DNA from 3 places in the Kosakonia cowanii JCM 10956 genome. Region 3 is predicted to be linked to each of the others. Evidence: predicted binding sites of a transcription regulator. Region 3 holds the regulator's gene; each other region holds the start of a gene.
What was found. Region 3 encodes LexA, which represses DNA repair genes until DNA is damaged. Its sites were predicted from a motif close to TNCTGTATGTACATACAGNA; they were not measured.
Positions count from the first base shown of each region.

Region 1: a site for LexA is predicted at 2,496-2,515, ahead of umuD (translesion error-prone DNA polymerase V autoproteolytic subunit). Genes of this name have one in related genera too.
Region 2: a site for LexA is predicted at 3,686-3,705, ahead of mutH (DNA mismatch repair endonuclease MutH). Genes of this name have one in related genera too.

Region 1 covers NZ_CP019446.1:86,744-92,891, forward strand. Annotated here, with positions in the region: gene BWI95_RS22460 (hypothetical protein) at 385-648, opposite strand; gene BWI95_RS22465 (plasmid partitioning/stability family protein) at 657-1,331, opposite strand; gene parM (plasmid segregation protein ParM domain-containing protein) at 1,334-2,305, opposite strand; gene umuD (translesion error-prone DNA polymerase V autoproteolytic subunit) at 2,539-2,982, shown strand; gene umuC (translesion error-prone DNA polymerase V subunit UmuC) at 2,970-4,244, shown strand; gene BWI95_RS22485 (ParB family protein) at 5,225-6,148, opposite strand, start outside.
Region 2 covers NZ_CP019445.1:1,213,421-1,219,568, reverse strand. Annotated here, with positions in the region: gene lplT (lysophospholipid transporter LplT) at 1-1,168, shown strand, start outside; gene BWI95_RS05710 (NADP(H)-dependent aldo-keto reductase) at 1,172-2,212, opposite strand; gene BWI95_RS05705 (YgdI/YgdR family lipoprotein) at 2,346-2,564, opposite strand; gene mutH (DNA mismatch repair endonuclease MutH) at 2,765-3,457, opposite strand; gene rppH (RNA pyrophosphohydrolase) at 4,138-4,668, shown strand; gene ptsP (phosphoenolpyruvate--protein phosphotransferase) at 4,681-6,148, shown strand, end outside.
Region 3 covers NZ_CP019445.1:873,105-879,252, reverse strand. Annotated here, with positions in the region: gene plsB (glycerol-3-phosphate 1-O-acyltransferase PlsB) at 1-1,501, opposite strand, end outside; gene BWI95_RS04050 (diacylglycerol kinase) at 1,634-2,002, shown strand; gene lexA (transcriptional repressor LexA) at 2,111-2,725, shown strand; gene dinF (MATE family efflux transporter DinF) at 2,800-4,134, shown strand; gene BWI95_RS04035 (CsbD family protein) at 4,268-4,477, shown strand; gene zur (zinc uptake transcriptional repressor Zur) at 4,862-5,377, opposite strand; gene BWI95_RS04020 (conjugal transfer protein TraF) at 5,709-6,148, shown strand, end outside.

The sequences.
Region 1 (6,148 bases), on a different replicon from region 3:
CATTAGCTGACGCATTATAAACGGTAAATGCTGCTTATAGAATGCTCATTTGCAATGGGTAGGTCATAAGACGTATAATTAACTCGCTAAAAGAAGAATTTCTCCACGCTGTACTCCGGATGCCCGCGAAGCATCACAGGTTACAGAGTAAAAAACCCGCCTTGAGCGGGTTTTTTACTTTATGAGGCCGCCGTCAGGCGGTTTTTTTATGCCCTCTGTTGCCACTCGATAAAACGCCAACTCTGCCGAATCCCAGTCTGCGCCGATCGTTAAAACTCCGGTAACAGAGGCTTTTCAGCTGGCACAGTGAAGCGACCGGACCGCAGGCCCGTGTAAACGCATAAAAAAACCCGCCGGAGCGGGTTCAGGGGAACAGGTCTTCTATCACCGACGGGGCTGCTTTTCTTCGTCAAACGCCAGCAGGACGCCCGCGATAACCATCAGACCGTAGCATATCTGCAGCCCCACCTTTACGGCGACCGGCACATTGTCCAGGGCAACCAGCGGGATGAGGAAGAGGATACTGGCCAGCAGAAATCCGCGACCGGTTTTACGCATCCGGGCGTGCAGCTGCTGTTCCGGAACACCTGCGCGGCGCAGCAGGTCCGTCGTCACGCCTTCCGCTTTCTGTTTAATACGTCCCATCATGCCACCTGTTAAAAGAGTTTTTTCATATTGTCACGGACAGCTGACGCCGGTGCTGCCGGCTGCGCATCGCTGACGTCAGCCCTGCCGGCAGGCTTCACAGGCTCTGAACGAGTGTCATGAGCGGGCTCGGTCACACCGGCAATCTGCCCGGTGAGCGCCCGGAGCGCAGGAATGCTGTCCGGCGGAACCGGCATACTGGTCAGCAGGCGCGGGAGGCGGGCATCGAGCGTGTGCAGGGCGAAACCGGCAATGATCAGGTTACGCAGCAGCACGCCACGCTGCCGGGAGGTGGTGCCTTCCAGCAGGTCAGCAACGCGCCGGGATTCCTGAGAATCCGTCAGCTGAAGCGTGAAACGTCTGCGGGCAGCATTACCGCTACAGTCAGCCGGCGATCCCGTCACGGCAGGCAGTCCCTCCGGCTCCGGTGCTGCACCGGTCTGATACTCCCCCGATAACGCCGCCAGCAGACTGGCCAGCTGACCATAGCGCAGCCTTCCGTCAAAAAGCTCTGTCACCAGAGCGGGGAGACGGTTATCGGCGTGATACAGCACGCTGCCGGCAGCAGCGGCGGTGCGGAGAAAATCTCCCCGCAGCGGCTGTGATATGGTTTCCAGCGTGCCGGCGGCCAGCATGTCAGTGCGGTCGTCAGTGTGGAGATAAAAGGAGTATTTGCCTGCAGGCACGGTCAGCCCTCACGTTGATAACGGGCTATCTCCCTTGCGAGCGCCATCTGCGGATCGCTGATCACTTCAATACGCTCAGCGGCCAGCGGCCATGCCCGGCGTACAGCAGGTTCAATCAGTTCAGCCCCGCCGCCGACCAGGAAAATGCGGTTCACATTCCGGTAGCCGGCCAGTTCGCTGACCACTTTGGCACTCAGGGTGTCGATAGCTTCTTCAATTTTGTCAGTAACATAATCAATCCTGCTCCCATCATTAATGATGCGGTTCAGAAATGCACGATCTTTCCGGTGACGGACCACGCTGTCAGCCACCAGGGGGCTGGTTTCACTGTCTGCTGCGCGCAGCGCTGCCCGGGCCGCCCGCGTGACCATCGACACCCCGACTGAAGGGTTACCCTGCACGGCGCTGATGTCATCAAACTGCCCCACAATCACACCGGCATCCAGCGTGGTGCCTCCCAGATCGATGATGAGCGTGGTCTCGGATACGCCGGGCTTCAGCTCCGACAACCGGGTGTAGGCCGCCGGCAGGGATTCAGGCATGACAATGACGTCGGTGATGACAAAGCGTTCCCGCTTGTTCACCGTAATGTCGCGCAGCAGGTTCTCACGCTTACGGCGGATGTTGGTTTCGTTCTTCTGGCAGTCCTGATCGTAATATTCACTCAGCGGGAGGGTTACTGTCACCGTCACGTCCTGGGGCGCCAGACCGCTGTTCAGCAGTGCATGGTGAACAGCCAGCAGGTTAAGATCGCCATACTGGTATTCCACATTGGTGGTCGGCATGACGTCACGGCTGACGCTGTCCCAGGTATATTTCAGGGTACCAATCTGGTAGTTGAACGCGTTTGCGCCAAAATCGGCCACTTTCCAGCCATGACGGAATGAGTTGGCAGACAGGTGCGTCTTCAGGCCGTCAGCATCAAACCAGGCCAGTTTAACGTTGGTGGAACCGTCGTCACAGTTGATATTCATTTATTGCATCCTTTATTGTGCTCAATTTGAGAATATCATAATCACCATCAATCAAAACGCAATAGTAAATACTCAATATGAGTATATTAATGTGCTCTTTATTATCCATGTGATTTATTTTTGTCCGTTTAACAGCACGCTGGCGCGCCGGACGGCAATTCACCTTGCGCATTTCGTAAACCGGTAAATATACTGTTTATACATACAGTATATTTATAACAAGGAGTGGCGTTATGGATCTGATAATGCTGACCCCGACCGAAAGCGCGCAGGCCCTGGCTCTGCCGCTGTTTCTGGAGATGGTGCCGTGTGGTTTTCCGTCTCCCGCCCAGGACTATGTGGAACAGGAGCTGGATCTCAATGAGTACTGCATACGGCACCGCAGCGCGACCTACTACCTGCGCGCCCACGGCGACAGCATGCGGGATGGTTTCCTCTTTAACGGGGACCTGCTGGTTGTCGACAGTGCCATGAAGCCGGAGCACGGCGATATCGTCGTGGCCGGTATGGGGTCGGAATTTACCGTAAAGCGGCTGCAGACACGGCCGAAACTGTGTCTGCAGCCCATGAACCCGGCTTTTCCGCCCATTTATCCCGATCCGGATGAGCTGCAGATTTTCGGCGTGGTCACCCACATCATCCACCGCACCCGCGAGGTGATGAAGTGTTTGGACTAGCTGACGTCAACTCATTTTATGCCTCCTGCGAGAAGGTCTTTCGCCCCGACCTGAAGGGCTGCCCGGTGGTGGTGCTGTCGAACAATGACGGATGCTGCATCGCCCGGTCTCCGGAAGCAAAACGCCTGGGCATAAAAATGGGCGATCCGTGGTTTAAAATCCGCGAACAAACCTTCGCAGAGAAAATACACGTATTTTCAAGTAACTATGAGCTTTACGCGAGTATGAGTAACCGGGTCATGTCCTGCCTCGAGGAGATGGCGCCACGCGTTGAGCAGTACTCCATCGACGAGATGTTTCTCGATCTGCGGGGGCTGGAAACGGCCATCAGCTATGAAACGTTCGGGGCGCAGCTGCGCGCGCACGTTCAGGCCTGCACCCGGCTCACCATTGGCGTCGGGATGGGACCGACCAAAACGCTGGCCAAATCCGCGCAGTGGGCCTCCAAGGAATGGCCCGCTTTCCGGGGCGTCCTGGCGCTGACACCGGGCAACCCCGCCCGGACGGAAAAACTGCTCGCCCTGCAGCCTGTTCAGGAGCTCTGGGGCGTCGGCAGCCGTATTGCCCGCCCCCTGAACACAATGGGGATCACCACGGCCCTGCAGCTGGCCCGCACAAACCCGGCCTTCATCCGGAAGAATTTCAGTGTGGTGCTTGAGCGCACCGTGCGGGAACTCAACGGCGAATCCTGTATTCCGCTTGAGGAAGCGCCACCGGCGAAGCAGCAGATTGTCTGCTCCCGTTCTTTCGGGGAGAGAATTGTCACCCCCGAAGACATGCGGCAGGCTGTCTGCCAGTATGCAGAGCGCGCAGCTGAGAAACTGCGCACAGAGCGTCAGTACTGCCGGCATATCTCAGTGTTCATCAAGACCTCACCCTATGCTGCTTCAGAGCCTTACTACGGTAACGTGGCGGTTGAAAAGCTGGTGACGTCCACCCAGGACACCCGCGATATCATTGCGGCCGCCATGCGCGGTCTGGAGCGTATCTGGCGAGATGGCCACCGGTATGCCAAAGCCGGTGTCATGCTGAATGACTTTACCGCCACCGGCGTGGCCCAGCTGTCCCTGTTCGATGAGCAGCCGCCCCGCCCCTACAGTCAGGAACTGATGAACGTTCTGGACGGCATAAACCAGTCCGGCCTCGGTCAGGTGTGGTTTGCCGGCCGTGGCATCGCCCCGCAGTGGAAAATGAAACGGGAAATGCTCAGTCCTGCCTACACCACACGCTGGAAAGAGATCCCCCTGGCCCGGATTGGATAAGCCAGGTGGTTCCGGCACCCTGCTCACACAAGCACGGCAGGACGCCGTGCGAAGCTCCGATCTGATTAACCGCACAGGCCACAACCGGTAACCCGGTGCAGCCGGACAGGCCTTTCAGTCCGGGTATGACGGGTTGGGCAAGCCCGGAGGATTCCGGGCGCGGCAGTAGGGTTTAAGCAAGCGGTTAATCTCATGTATTCCCACTCAGCGTTAAGTTCTATTGTCACCAGATATATATTTCTTCTACTTCTTCAGTTTTTCCCATACTGCGCTCTCACCTAATTGACTCTGCCCCAAAATCCTGTGCCGTTCAGAAAAAGATTTCAACATTATCCATATTTCACTGAACAGAAGTTGTGGCAATGAAAAAATACGATTCACCATAGAGCAAATTCTCTTCACCCACAGCAGGCTGAACTGGGCAACCGGGCGTCGTATGTCTTTCGTAAGCAGGGGATTTCGCACGCTATATTCTCTTAATGACGCAAGAAATAAGAAGATACTTTTCCCGCAGAGCTGAAGCATATACGTCAGATGTAAGACGAAAGTCTGCGGCCGGAAAACTGGCGGCCAAGTTGAGCCTCGACAAGGCTATTTTTCATGACCTACAGTAAAAAAATACATGCTGGTACGATTGCGTGAATAATGAATTCCCATTTTGCAGACACATTATGAGTCCAGAGAGCTACAGCTATGTTCTGCGTTACATGTCATCCGCAGCCCGTTCCGTTACCATTCTGCGGACGCCGATGGTGAGAAGCTTCGCCTAAGTATCCGCTAAAAAACAAAACTAAGACTGAAAACCACAAACAATTGGGCAGGCTTTATTTCGTCTTTGAAGGATTTGGCAAGCCCGGAAAATCCGGGCTCGGTTTGGGAAAGACATAATGAAATTGTGGCGATTTCAGAGTGAAATTATGAAGAAAAAACATTTTAAATCAGACAATTAAATACGTAATTTCACTGGCGAAGAATCACCTTTACGCATCATTAGAAAGATGTTTTTGAAGAGCTTTCGCTACAGCTTCATCGATCTCGTCTTGCAGTTCTTTCGATAATCGATTGAATTCGTAAACAAACATGCGCCCTTTATTACGCTTTCTGGCAAATCGGTCTTTGTCCGGGAAAGACCACAGGTTCGTTACAACCGCTTTGTCTTTGCCTTTAAGAGAAGCCATAGCTGCGGTTTCACGGGTTAGGATCTTGATAATCCTGTTTTTAACTTCGTCTTCAGCAAGCGAGGCATCAGCCAGGATGATATTAATTTCTGGTGCAGTTGTTTCGAGCAAGGCCTCAATAGAAAGGTCTTTACCCTTAAGCATTTCTTCCAGCGCACCTAACGCCTTGTAATCTGTAAATCCTAGTTCCGACTGAACCGGGAATATCGAAACTAACAAAGCTGATACAGATGCAGCCTGAATAGCGCGCGTAACTTTTGCTTCCGACAATCCTTCCAACCTGGCAATATCTTTCTGGCTCATGCCCGTGTTTTTGAGCGTTAAAAGACGTAATCCAATCTCACGGATATTGTGCTCCTTGGCAGTCTGGATATCTCTAGCCAGTTTCCGCGCTTCATCAGCGGAGATAGGGGACTTTGTCACCATAATATTCAACGCTGTATGGCAAAGGATGGCAGATGCTCGCCGTCTGGAACCATCGATGATCTCAATGCCTTCTTCACGTTTAATGCCAATGCACGGGAAGAACTGCTGCAATCTAAGGGTAGATGTAATGTCTTTCAGTGATTCAGGGGTCAGACTAGATTGATCGCGACCATTTGTTTCCTGCAGTACGTACGTCTTGCCTTCTACTTCATTTGCAGGAATGGTTTCCAAAGTGAAGACGGCTTTCCGTCCAGTTGAAAGGGTAAAGATTTGCTCAAGCGCGCTGTCTGATAAGTTACT
Region 2 (6,148 bases), 340 kb from region 3:
GCCGCTCTTATCGCGAGGAATGATGGCGGTGATTGCCGCTCAGTTTCTCTCGGCATTTGGCGATAACGCACTGCTCTTTGCCACGCTGGCGCTGCTGAAAGCGGAGTTTTACCCCGACTGGAGCCAGCCTGTTCTGCAAATGGTGTTTGTGGGTGCTTACATTCTTTTCGCACCGTTTGTCGGCCAGGTGGCTGACAGCTTTGCCAAAGGGCGCGTAATGATGGTTGCCAACGCCATGAAACTGCTGGGCGCGGCGAGCATCTGCGTGGGGGTTAACCCGTTTGTCGGTTACCTGCTGGTGGGCATTGGCGCAGCGGCCTACTCCCCGGCGAAGTATGGCATTCTCGGCGAGATCACCACCGGCGATAAGCTGGTGAAGGCGAATGGCCTGATGGAGTCATCGACCATTGCCGCGATCCTCATCGGCTCGGTCGCGGGCGGCGTGCTGGCCGACTGGCATGTGCTGGCGGCGGTCGGCGTTTGTGCGCTGGTCTACGCCGGGGCGGTGGTGGCTAACCTGATGATCCCGAAACTGCCTGCGGCGCGCCCCGGGCGCTCGTGGCGCTTTGGGCCGATGACCGCCAGCTTCTTTAGCGCCTGTAAAAGCCTGTGGCAGAACGGGGAAACCCGCTTCTCGCTGGTGGGTACCAGCCTCTTCTGGGGCGCAGGTGTGACGCTGCGTTTCCTGCTGGTGCTGTGGGTGCCGGTAGCGCTCGGCCTGACGGATAACGCCACGCCAACCTACCTCAACGCGATGGTTGCCGTCGGCATTGTGGTGGGTGCCGGGCTGGCGGCGAAGCTGGTGACGCTGGATAAGGTCTCCCGCTGTATGCCGGCCGGGGTGCTGATCGGTATCGCCGTAGTGATCTTCTCGCTGCAGCACGCTCTGCTGCCTGCTTATGGCGTGCTGATGCTGATTGGCGTGCTCGGCGGTTTCTTCGTGGTGCCGCTCAACGCGCTGTTGCAGGCGATTGGCAAGGAGTCCGTCGGTGCGGGCAACGCCATAGCCGTGCAGAACCTCGGTGAAAACACCGCCATGCTGCTGATGCTGGGGCTTTACTCACTGGCCATCAAAGTGGGCGTGCCGGTGGTGGGAACCGGTATCGGGTTTGGTGTGCTGTTTGCGCTGGCGATTGCGGCGCTGTGGATCTGGCAGCGCCGCCGGTAAGTTTTACGGAGCGGGGTAGGTGTAGACCTGATGCACCGCCTCGATCTCCGCGATCACCTCATCGCTCAAATCCAGATGCAGGCTCTCAACGTTGGTTTTCAGCTGCTCCATCGTCGTCGCGCCCAGCAGGGTGCTGGCGACGAAGGGCTGACGACGCACGAAGGCCAGCGCCATCTGCGCCGGATCGAGATTGTGCCGTTTCGCAATATCGACATAGGCCGCTACCGCTTTTTGTGACTGCTCGCTGCTGTAACGGGTAAAGCGGCTGAACAGCGTATTGCGTGCACCTGCCGGTTTCGCACCGTTCAGGTATTTGCCGGTCAGCGTACCAAACGCCAGGCAGGAGTAGGCCAGCAGTTCAACGCCCTCATACTGGCTCACTTCCGCCAGACCCACCTCAAAGCTGCGGTTCAGCAAGCTGTAGGGGTTCTGGATCGTCACAATGCGCGGCAGCTCGTGCTTCTCCGCCAGTTGCAGGTAACGCATCACGCCAAACGCCGTTTCGTTCGAGACACCGATATAGCGGATTTTACCGGCGCGCTGGCACTCGGTAAGGGCTTCCAGCGTTTCCAGTAAGGTGATGACCGGCGCGCTCTCAACCCAGCTGTAGCCCAGCTTGCCAAAGCAGTTGGTCTGGCGCTGCGGCCAGTGAACCTGGTAGAGATCGAGATAGTCGGTTTGCAGGCGCTTGAGGCTCTCATCAAGCGCGGCGCGGATATTTTTGCGATCGAGTGCCTGGTTCGGGCGAATGCCGCTATCGCTGTTGCGGCTCGGGCCGCTCACTTTCGAGGCGATAACCAGTTTTTCGCGGTTGTTGCGTTTCGCCAGCCAGTTGCCGACGTAGGTTTCCGTCAGGCCCTGGGTTTCCGGGCGCGGAGGGACGGGGTACATCTCTGCGACATCAATCAGGTTAATGCCCTGGCTGACTGCGTAATCAAGCTGTGCATGGGCGTCGGCTTCGCTGTTTTGTTCACCAAACGTCATTGTGCCCAGCCCGAGGGTGCTTATTTCAAGCGAACTGTGGGGGATACGGTGATAGTGCATAGCCGGCTTCCTTAAACAAACATGCCACGTCAGTTGAGCTGACAAAGGAATATAACCATGGCAGAGGGGAAGCAAAAGGGAAAGGAAAAAATGGATTAAAGGCCAGCAGGTTACTGACCTTTATAGGGAATTTTTAACGCTCAATAATCTGGGATACGTCATCGCGGTTAATCTGCATTTTGTTGCCCTGCTGATCGTGATAGCTCACCAGCCCGGTGTCATCATCAATCTGCGGCTTACCATCCGTCAGAATCATTCTGCCGTCTTTGGTCGACATTACATAATCGCTGCTGCAACCGCTGACGGCACATGCCAGCCCGACCGCGGAAATAATCACTGCCCACTTCTTCATCGTTCGTATCCTCTCGGCTTTTCCTCACAGAAGTGTAGTAATAACGTGCCCTTATGCGATGAAAAAGCGGGATTATCTGAAAATTATTGCTGAGAGGGCGCAAACCGCCAATTACACCGTTATAAGACGAGGGCGTTTCGTTAAGCGCAGGTGCACGCTGTTACGCAGCGAAACGCGGTGATTTAGTGGCTAAAAACAGACTAGGTCGATAACGCAAAATGGCGCGCAAGCAGCGCACGGGTAAAGTTCTTTTTCAAATAAAAACCGCGCGGCAGGGTCAGAATCGGCTCGCCGTGCTCGCCGATGGCTTCGGTTAACGCTTTACTGTTGGCCGCTTTCGGGCGCAGCTGCAGCACTTCACCATGACGGGCGGTAATGCGCGTGACCTGGCCGAGCACAATCAGATCCATTAACTCTTCCCAGTCCTGGCGCAACTGCTGCTCCTCATCGGCGTCCGGGCTCCAGAGCAGCGGCGATCCCACCCGACGCTCAGCAAGGGGAATGGTGCGCGATCCCTCGACAGGTACCCACAGGACGCGCTTAAGCTTATGGCGGACATGGCTGGTTTCCCACACCACTCCTGTGTTGCCGGTTAGCGGTGCTACGCAGACAAAGGTGGTTTCCAGCGGACCGCCCAGCGGATCTATCGGGATAGTTTTCAGCTCCACGCCCAGCGCCGCAAAATCCTGCTCCGGCTTACTGCCTGCGCTCGCTCCCAGCCAGCGCTCCAGCAGCACGCCGATCCACCCTTTGTCGCGCTTCAGATCGCGCGGCGTCGGCATTCCGGCCAGTTCAGCCAGCTCGCCTAACGTATAGCCTGCCAGCCGCTGCGCCTGCGCCAGCAGCTGCGCTTCAGTTTCGGGTGGAGAGGTGAGAGGGGCGATTACACACATGCTAAAACCTTTTGGTTAAAAAATAGACAGCAGTTTTCCACCGCACGGCAGAAGTTTATCGTGTTCAGGGAAAAAAGAGCAATGCAATGATTTATAAGCTAATTTAGCAGAGCGCTTCGCGTGTTGCGCAACAGGGCGCGAGGTTTTCCAAATCTGGTCACTGACAATGAACAGGATCTTACACCCTGTTATCCACAGAAAAGTGGGATAAGTGGGAATAACCACGACTACTGTTTCCATTTACAGCCTTGACGCGGGAGCAAAATCGAATTTTTGCACAAAATGTGCCTAACTTAGTGGCATAATCTGTGGATAAATTCGGCTCTGCTCGATCTTTCATCAACGCCAGGATCCTAAGCGTGACGATCGTCACAAAACGGCAGCGGAAAGGGGTTTTCGATGCACTAAACCAATGAATTACGGAGAGTAATTTTTTGCGCATCTTAAGCCATTATTCAGACTACTCTGGGTTTTCCCTGGGTAATTCCATACTTCTTCACAACTCTATCCACAGAAAAGGTGAATAAAACCCCTCGGCGTGATGCGGGTCTGTTTATAAGTGTGATGATAACTGTGAGTTATTCAATTGTTATTCGTTTATATCCCTGTCATAGAGTGGTTTACCGTTTTCCGGGAGTGTGAAACAATCGCTTTATTCAGGTTTATTTTGAGGTAGTCCGGTGATTGATGACGATGGCTACCGCCCAAATGTGGGAATCGTAATCTGTAATCGACAGGGTCAGGTCATGTGGGCCAAACGCTTCGGACAGCACTCATGGCAGTTTCCCCAGGGGGGAATCAATCCTGGAGAATCTCCGGAGCAGGCCATGTACCGGGAGCTGTTCGAGGAAGTGGGCTTAAGTCGTAAAGATGTTCGTATCCTTGCTTCTACCCGTAACTGGTTGCGTTACAAGTTACCGAAACGTTTGGTGCGTTGGGACACAAAGCCGGTTTGCATCGGCCAGAAACAGAAATGGTTTCTTTTGCAGTTGATGAGCAACGACAGCGATATCAATATGCAAACCAGCAGTACACCCGAGTTTGATGGCTGGCGTTGGGTGAGCTACTGGTATCCTGTTCGCCAGGTTGTGTCGTTTAAACGCGACGTCTACCGGCGGGTGATGAAAGAGTTTGCAGCCGCTGTGCTGGCGCTTCAGGAGACCCCTGTGAAGCCGCAAAGCGCGCCTGCCTGGCGACGGAAACGAGGTTAAGCCACCCACATTATGCTCACCCGACTGCGAGAGATTGTTGAGAAAGTTGCCAGCGCGCCACGTCTTAACGAAGCGCTGGAGATACTGGTTACCGACGTTTGTCTGGCGATGGAAACCGAAGTATGTTCGGTCTATCTCGCAGATCACGACAGGCGCTGTTTCTATCTTATGGCGACGCGCGGTTTGAAAAAGCCGCGCGGCCGCACTGTTACGCTCGCATTCGATCAAGGTATCGTCGGCCTGGTAGGCAGGCTGGCGGAGCCTATCAACCTTGCCGACGCGCAAAAACACCCCAGCTTTAAATTTATCCCCTCGGTGAAAGAGGAGCGGTTTCGCGCTTTTCTTGGTGTGCCGATCATTCAGCGCCGCCAGTTGCTTGGCGTACTGGTGGTGCAGCAGCGCGAAATTCGCCAGTACGACGAGAGCGAAGAGTCCTTCCTTGTTACCCTCGCCACCCAGATGGCGGGTATTCTTTCCCAGTCTCAGCTAACCGCCCTGTTTGGCCAGTATCGTCAGACCCGTATTCGTGCGCTGCCGGCCTCGTCCGGCGTGGCGATTGCCGAAGGGTGGATGGATCAAACGCTGCCGTTGATGGAGCAGGTTTACCCGGCCTCGACGCTGGATACCTCTCTTGAGCGGGAAAGGTTAACGACCGCGCTGGAAGAGGCGGCGAATGAGTTTCGTCGCTACAGCAAACGCTTCTCCGCCGGCGCGCAAAAAGAGACGGCGGCGATCTTTGACCTCTATTCGCACCTGCTCTCCGATGCGCGTCTTCGCCGCGAGCTGTTTGAAGAGGTCGACCGCGGTGTGGTCGCCGAGTGGGCGGTAAAAACCGTTATTGAGAGCTTTGCCGCGCAGTTTGCCGCCCTCAGTGATGGCTATCTGAAAGAGCGCGCGGGCGATCTGCGCGCTCTCGGCCAGCGCCTGCTGTTCCATCTTGATGACAATATTCAGGGGCCAAATAGCTGGCCGGAACGCTTCGTGCTGGTGGCAGACGAACTCTCTGCAACGACGCTTGCCGAGTTGCCCCATGACAGGCTGGCGGGCGTGGTGGTGCGCGATGGCGCCTCCAACTCCCATGCCGCGATTATGGTGCGCGCGCTGGGCATTCCTACGGTTATGGGGGCCGATATTCAGCCTTCAGCGCTGCATCGGCGGACGCTGATCGTTGATGGCTATCGTGGCGAACTGCTGGTCGATCCTGAGCCGGTACTGCTGCAGGAGTACCAGCGTCTCATCACGGAAGAGAATGAGTTAAGCCGTCTTGCCGAAGATGACGTCAACCTCGAAGCCCGCTTAAGCAGCGGCGAGCGAGTTAAAGTGATGCTCAACGCCGGGTTAAGCCCTGCCCATGAAGAGAAGCTGGGCAAGCGAATCGACGGCATTGGGCTCTACCGCACCGAAATTCCCTTTATGTTGCAAAGTGGTTTTCCCTCCGAAGAGGAGCAGGTGGCGCAGTATCAGGGCATGTTGCAGATGT
Region 3 (6,148 bases):
GCCATGCCGGACGGATCGCTTCAATCGGATCGATCGATTCGCGCCACTCCGGTACATGGTGGTTCAGATAGTTCATCAGCGGGATTGGCTCGCCGAAGTTCACATAGCCCTGACCGAGGTTACGCAGCTTGCTGAGGCCGCGCACCATCTGCAGTAGGCTCTCTTTCTCTTTTGTCGCGCCGCGCAGCTCTTTGGCGTAGGTGCCGACCTCCATCACATGCTCGTAGCCGATATAGATAGGCACCAGCGTGATTGGGCGTGTGCCGCCGCGCAGCATCGCCTGGATAGTCATCGACAGGGTACCGGTTTTCGGATCGAGCAGACGCCCGGTGCGCGAGCGACCGCCCTCAACGAAATACTCCACCGAATAACCGCGGCTAAACAGCTCGCCCAGATATTCACGGAACACCGTCGAGTAGAGCTTGTTGCCTTTAAAGGTACGGCGAATAAAGAAGGCGCCAAGGCGGCGGAAAATCGGCCCGGCGGGCCAGAAGTTGAGGTTGATCCCGGCCGCAATATGCGGCGGCACCAGGCCCTGGTGGTAAAGCACGTAGGAGAGCAGTAGGTAGTCCATGTGGCTGCGGTGGCAGGGCACATAGACAATTTCATGGCCCTCGTGCGCCAGCTGGCGTACGCGCTCGGCGTTGTGCACGTTGATCCCCTGATAGAGCCGGTTCCACGTAAAGCCGAGGATACGGTCGGTCAGGCGAATCATCTCGTAAGAGAAGTTAGCGGCAATCTCTTCCATCAGCGCGATCGCGTTCTGCTGCGCCTTATCGTGGGAGATCTTTTTGCTGCGCGCTTCATCTTCCACCGCACGGGCAATCGCTTTCGACGATAGCAGCTTATTGAAGAGATCCTGACGCGCCGGCAGGCGTGGGCCAACGGCGGCCAGACGCTGACGGGCGAAGTGCATACGCGCCACGCGGGCCAGTTTCTGCGCGATGATCTTATCCGTACCATGTTCGGTCGCCATGCGGCGCAGCGAAACCGGCGGGGAGAAGCGCACAAAGCTGTCGCGGCCAAGCCACGAAACAGCGAAGAATTTCTGCACACCGTTGAGCATGCGCAACGGCGGGTTGATTTCACCCTTTTCACGCCCCGGCGAGCGGCCAAACATCACCGATACCGGCACCATCTGCACATCCAGATCGGGATGGCTGCGGTGTAAATCCAGATAGTCGTGGAACAGTTTGATCGACTCTTCTTTCGGCGTGTAATAGGTGAATACGCGCGGGCCGCCGTGAATAAACACGTAGCGTGGCAGCAGCGCGCCATCGATCTCCAGCGGTTCGAGGGGATCGGGTAATTCATGCGCCAGGCACTGCTCGCGCAAGGTCATTAAGTCAGCCTTTGAGTTGTAAGGCAGCACGTACATAATAGGACGTGATGTGTCGAGCCCCAGTTCCTGTGCAGGTTCTGCGGGGATCGATTTACTTTTTACCAGCACGCTTAATGGTAAGTTCAGTAATTTGTAGTAAATTCGTGGCCAGCCGGACATAAAGGGTGTAAAGCCTCTGGTTATTAATAGTGCCATTGCGCCGCAAGAATATCAGAAAGCACGCATAATTTCTGTGGTACCGCTGCGTGTACCACTACTCATTGACGCTTAATAGTTAAAAAGGTTCTTTTCATGGCCAATAATACCACCGGTTTTACCCGGATCATTAAAGCCGCAGGATATTCGTGGAAAGGCGTACGCGCAGCCTGGATTAATGAAGCTGCATTTCGCCAGGAGGGCGTAGCCGTTGTTCTGGCTATTATTATCGCTGCATTTTTGGATATTGATGTCATCACGCGCGTCCTGCTTATTGGCTCGGTCACGCTGGTGATGATTGTCGAAATCCTCAACAGCGCTATCGAAGCGGTTGTAGACCGTATCGGGTCTGAATTCCATGAGCTTTCCGGCCGGGCAAAAGATATGGGATCGGCGGCGGTGCTGATGACAATCTTACTGGCGGTCTTTACCTGGGTCTCGCTTCTTTGGTCACATTTTCGATAGCGTTTCCATAATTCTATAACACTCTGGATTTTTGCTTAAATGTGGTTTCAAAATCGCCGTTGACTGTATATACTCACAGCATAACTGTATATACACCCAGGGGGCGGGATGAAAGCATTAACGGCCAGGCAGCAAGAGGTGTTCGATCTGATTCGCGATCGCATCACCCAAACCGGTATGCCACCGACGCGTGCGGAAATCGCACAGCAATTGGGGTTCCGTTCCCCAAATGCAGCCGAAGAACACCTTAAAGCGCTGGCGCGCAAAGGGGTGATCGAAATCGTATCTGGTGCATCGCGCGGTCTCCGCCTGCTGCTGGAAGAAGAGAACGATATTGGTCTTCCGCTGATTGGTCGCGTCGCTGCGGGTGAGCCGCTGCTGGCGCAACAGCATATCGAAAGCCACTATCAGGTCGATCCGAATCTCTTTAAACCGCATGCGGACTTCCTGCTGCGCGTTAGCGGGATGTCGATGAAAGATATCGGTATTATGGACGGCGATCTGCTGGCGGTGCATAAAACCCAGGATGCGCGTAACGGCCAGGTGATCGTCGCCCGTATCGAAGATGAAGTAACGGTGAAGCGCCTGAAAAAACATGGCAACACCGTTGAACTGTTGGCGGAAAACAGCGACTTCTCTCCGATTGTTGTTGATCTGCGTAAACAGAACTTCACCATTGAAGGGCTGGCAGTTGGCGTGATCCGTAACGGTGAATGGCTGTAACGCCTCTTTTCTCTGCTGTGGCGCCCGTTTAGCGCCGCAGCGCCACGCTTCCTCTTTTTAACGACGCTTACGCTATGCCGCTGTTAACCGCATCCGACAAAGCTTTGTGGCGGCTTGCGCTGCCGATGATTTTATCGAATATCACCGTTCCGCTGCTGGGCTTAGTTGATACGGCAGTGATTGGTCATCTGGATAGCCCCGTCTACCTTGGCGGCGTGGCGATTGGCGCAACGGCAACCAGCTTCCTCTTTATGCTGCTGCTGTTTCTGCGTATGAGCACCACCGGGCTGACCGCCCAGGCATTTGGTGCAAAAAATCCCTCTGCACTCTCACGTGCGCTTGTCCAGCCTCTGCTGCTGGCGCTCGGCGCAGGTATCGTCATTGCGCTGCTGCGTACGCCGCTTATCGACCTGGCGCTGCATATTACCGGCGGCAGCGAGGCAGTGCTGGAGCAGGCGCGGCGCTTCCTTGCCATTCGCTGGCTGAGCGCACCCGCCTCGCTGGGCAATATGGTGCTGCTTGGCTGGCTGCTCGGCGTGCAGTATGCCCGCGCACCGGTGATACTGCTGGTGGTCGGCAATCTCTTCAATATCGTTCTCGACCTCTGGCTGGTGATGGGCCTGCATATGAATGTGCAGGGCGCTGCGCTCGCGACGGTTATCGCGGAATATGTCACCTTCTTTATCGGCTTGCTGATGGTGCGGCAGGTTTTACGCCGGCAGGCTATCTCTCTTTCGATGCTGAAATCCGCCTGGCGCGGCGGCGTTCGCCGTTTGCTGGCGCTCAATCGCGATATCATGCTGCGCTCGCTGCTGCTGCAACTCTGCTTTGGCTCCATCACCGTGCTGGGTGCTCGTCTCGGCAGCGAAACGGTCGCCGCCAACGCGGTGCTGATGATGTTCCTCACCTTTACCGCCTATGCGCTTGACGGCTTTGCCTATGCCGTCGAAGCCCACTCCGGTCAGGCTTACGGCGCGCGCGATGGTAGCCAGTTGCTGCACGTCTGGCGCGCGGCCTGCCGGCAGGCAGGGTTTGTGGCCCTCGCCTTTGCCCTTGTCTACGCGCTGGCAGGAAGCACGCTTATTGCGCTGCTGACCTCCATTCCTGAACTGCAGGCGGTTGCCGGACACTATCTTATCTGGCAGGTGGTATTGCCGCTGGTGGGGGTGTGGTGCTATTTGCTCGACGGCATGTTTGTGGGTGCGACGCGCGCGGCTGAAATGCGTAACAGTATGGCGGTTGCCGCTGCCGGTTTTGGCCTGACCCTGCTGACGGTGCCGTGGTTTGGCAACCACGGTTTATGGCTCTCTCTGGCGGTTTTCCTGGCGCTGCGTGGTATCACGCTGGCGCTGATCTGGCGTCATCACTGGCGCAACGGCAGCTGGTTTGCCAATGCCGACAATGCATGAGGATCTGCGGCTTCGTCTGGCGTGTATGGTTAAAGATTCCGAATAAAAAACCGAACGCCGAATCCTTATCTACAATAATTAATACGTTCAGCACGCAAGAACGTCATTTTAACCGAACGATAAGGAGTCAATTATGAACAAAGACGAAGTCGGCGGTAACTGGAAACAGTTTAAAGGTACTGTTAAAGAGAAATGGGGCAAATTGACCGATGACGATATGACCGTCATCGAAGGTAAACGTGACCAGCTGGTAGGTAAAATCCAGGAGCGTTACGGTTACGCGAAAGACGAAGCGGAGAAGGAAGTTACAGATTGGGAATCACGTAACGAATACCGCTGGTAGCCAACACTTCCCCCTCAAGTGTATTAACCCTCACAGGCTACCCTGCCCGTAGGTACAAGGATGTACCTCCCTAATCTCCAATCCCTTCATCTTTCACGTTTTATCTGCGTTGGCTGCACTCGCTCACATGAGTCACATACTTTCGTATTCTTCCCATGATTCGCGCGCTTGCCGAATCCCTTCATCTTTCACGTTTTATCTGCGTTGGCTGCACTTGCTCACATGAGTCACATACTTTCGTATGCTCCCCATGATTCGCGCGCTTGCCGCCTTGCTAAAACGCGAAATATTTTGGGATTACTATCTGAAATAGAAACAGAAACAGAAACAGAAACAGAAACAGAAACAGAAACAGAAACAGAAACAGAAACAGAAACAGAAATTTTAACGCGGTTTTTTCTTCACCTGCAGGCTGTGATCGTGCTGGCAATGGTCGTGATGACGGCAGGCTTCGACCTCGACGCAGGCCGCGCATAAGCCGTGGGCTTCAATCACATTGTGGCGCAGGGCAAAGCCCATCTTCGCCGCCAGCGCATGCATAATATCTTCCACCCCTTCCGCCTGCTCCTCTTTAACCGCGCCGCAGCGGTCGCAGATAAACATCGCAGAGGTGTGCGTCGGCTGATCAAAGAGATGGCACAGCACATAGCTGTTGGTGGACTCCACCTTATGCACAAAACCCTGCTCCAGCAGAAAATCGAGCGCGCGGTAAACCGTGGGCGGCTTCGCCTGCGGTTCGCTCTCCCGCAGTAGGTCGAGCAGATCGTAGGCGCTGATGGCGCTCTTTTGCAGGCTCAGCAAACGTAAAACTTCCAGACGCTGTGGAGTCAGGCGCACGTTGCGCTGCGCGCACAGCTTTTCAGCCTGCACTAACATCTCTTGCGAAGTGGTCTTATCCATTGGCGCTCTCGGGTTGGTGAAAAGATGAAGCTTCACACTTTACCATGTCCTGCCGGAAACGCCGAGACCGCCAACTTTAAAGACACTTTCGGAACTTTCCTTCCCGAAATGATTTTCCTCTTCTATAAATAGTGAGTGCCATCACTATAAATATGATCCGACCGCCCTGGAGCGTTCGGAAGAGGTAGTGCCTTTTTCTACTGTTATTCACAGCAATATAAATTCCTGTTTGTGCGCAAACTAACAGGCTTAAATACTCATCTGGCTACGAGAACATACTGTGAAAATAAATGCGAAACTTTCGGTGGTCGCTATTGGTGTCTCCTTTTTTATGGCAAATCAGGCGGGAGCAGCCAATACATGGGCAGAGGCGCGTAACGATGCAATGGGTGGAACGGGCGTCGCATCGGCAAATTATGGCAGTGGAGCATTAATCAACCCGGCGTTGCTGGCGAAAGGTCAGCCGGAAGATGATGTCACCGTGATCCTGCCAAGCGTACAGGCACAAATTTCAGATAAGGATAATCTGCGCGACGAAATTGACTACATCAATGACAAAGTCGATCAATATAAAGATGTCGTCGATAATCTGACGGCAATAGACATTATTACCAACCCTTTCGGCACCGTCGATCAGTTCCAGAACGCGGCCAAAGATTTAGGTGACGAGCTGGTTAAATTGCGTGGTAAAACTGCGCAGGCTAAAGCGGCAGCCGGTATTGCGGTCAGCATCCCTAACGATGTGCTCTCTGCGGCTTTCGTCACCAAAGC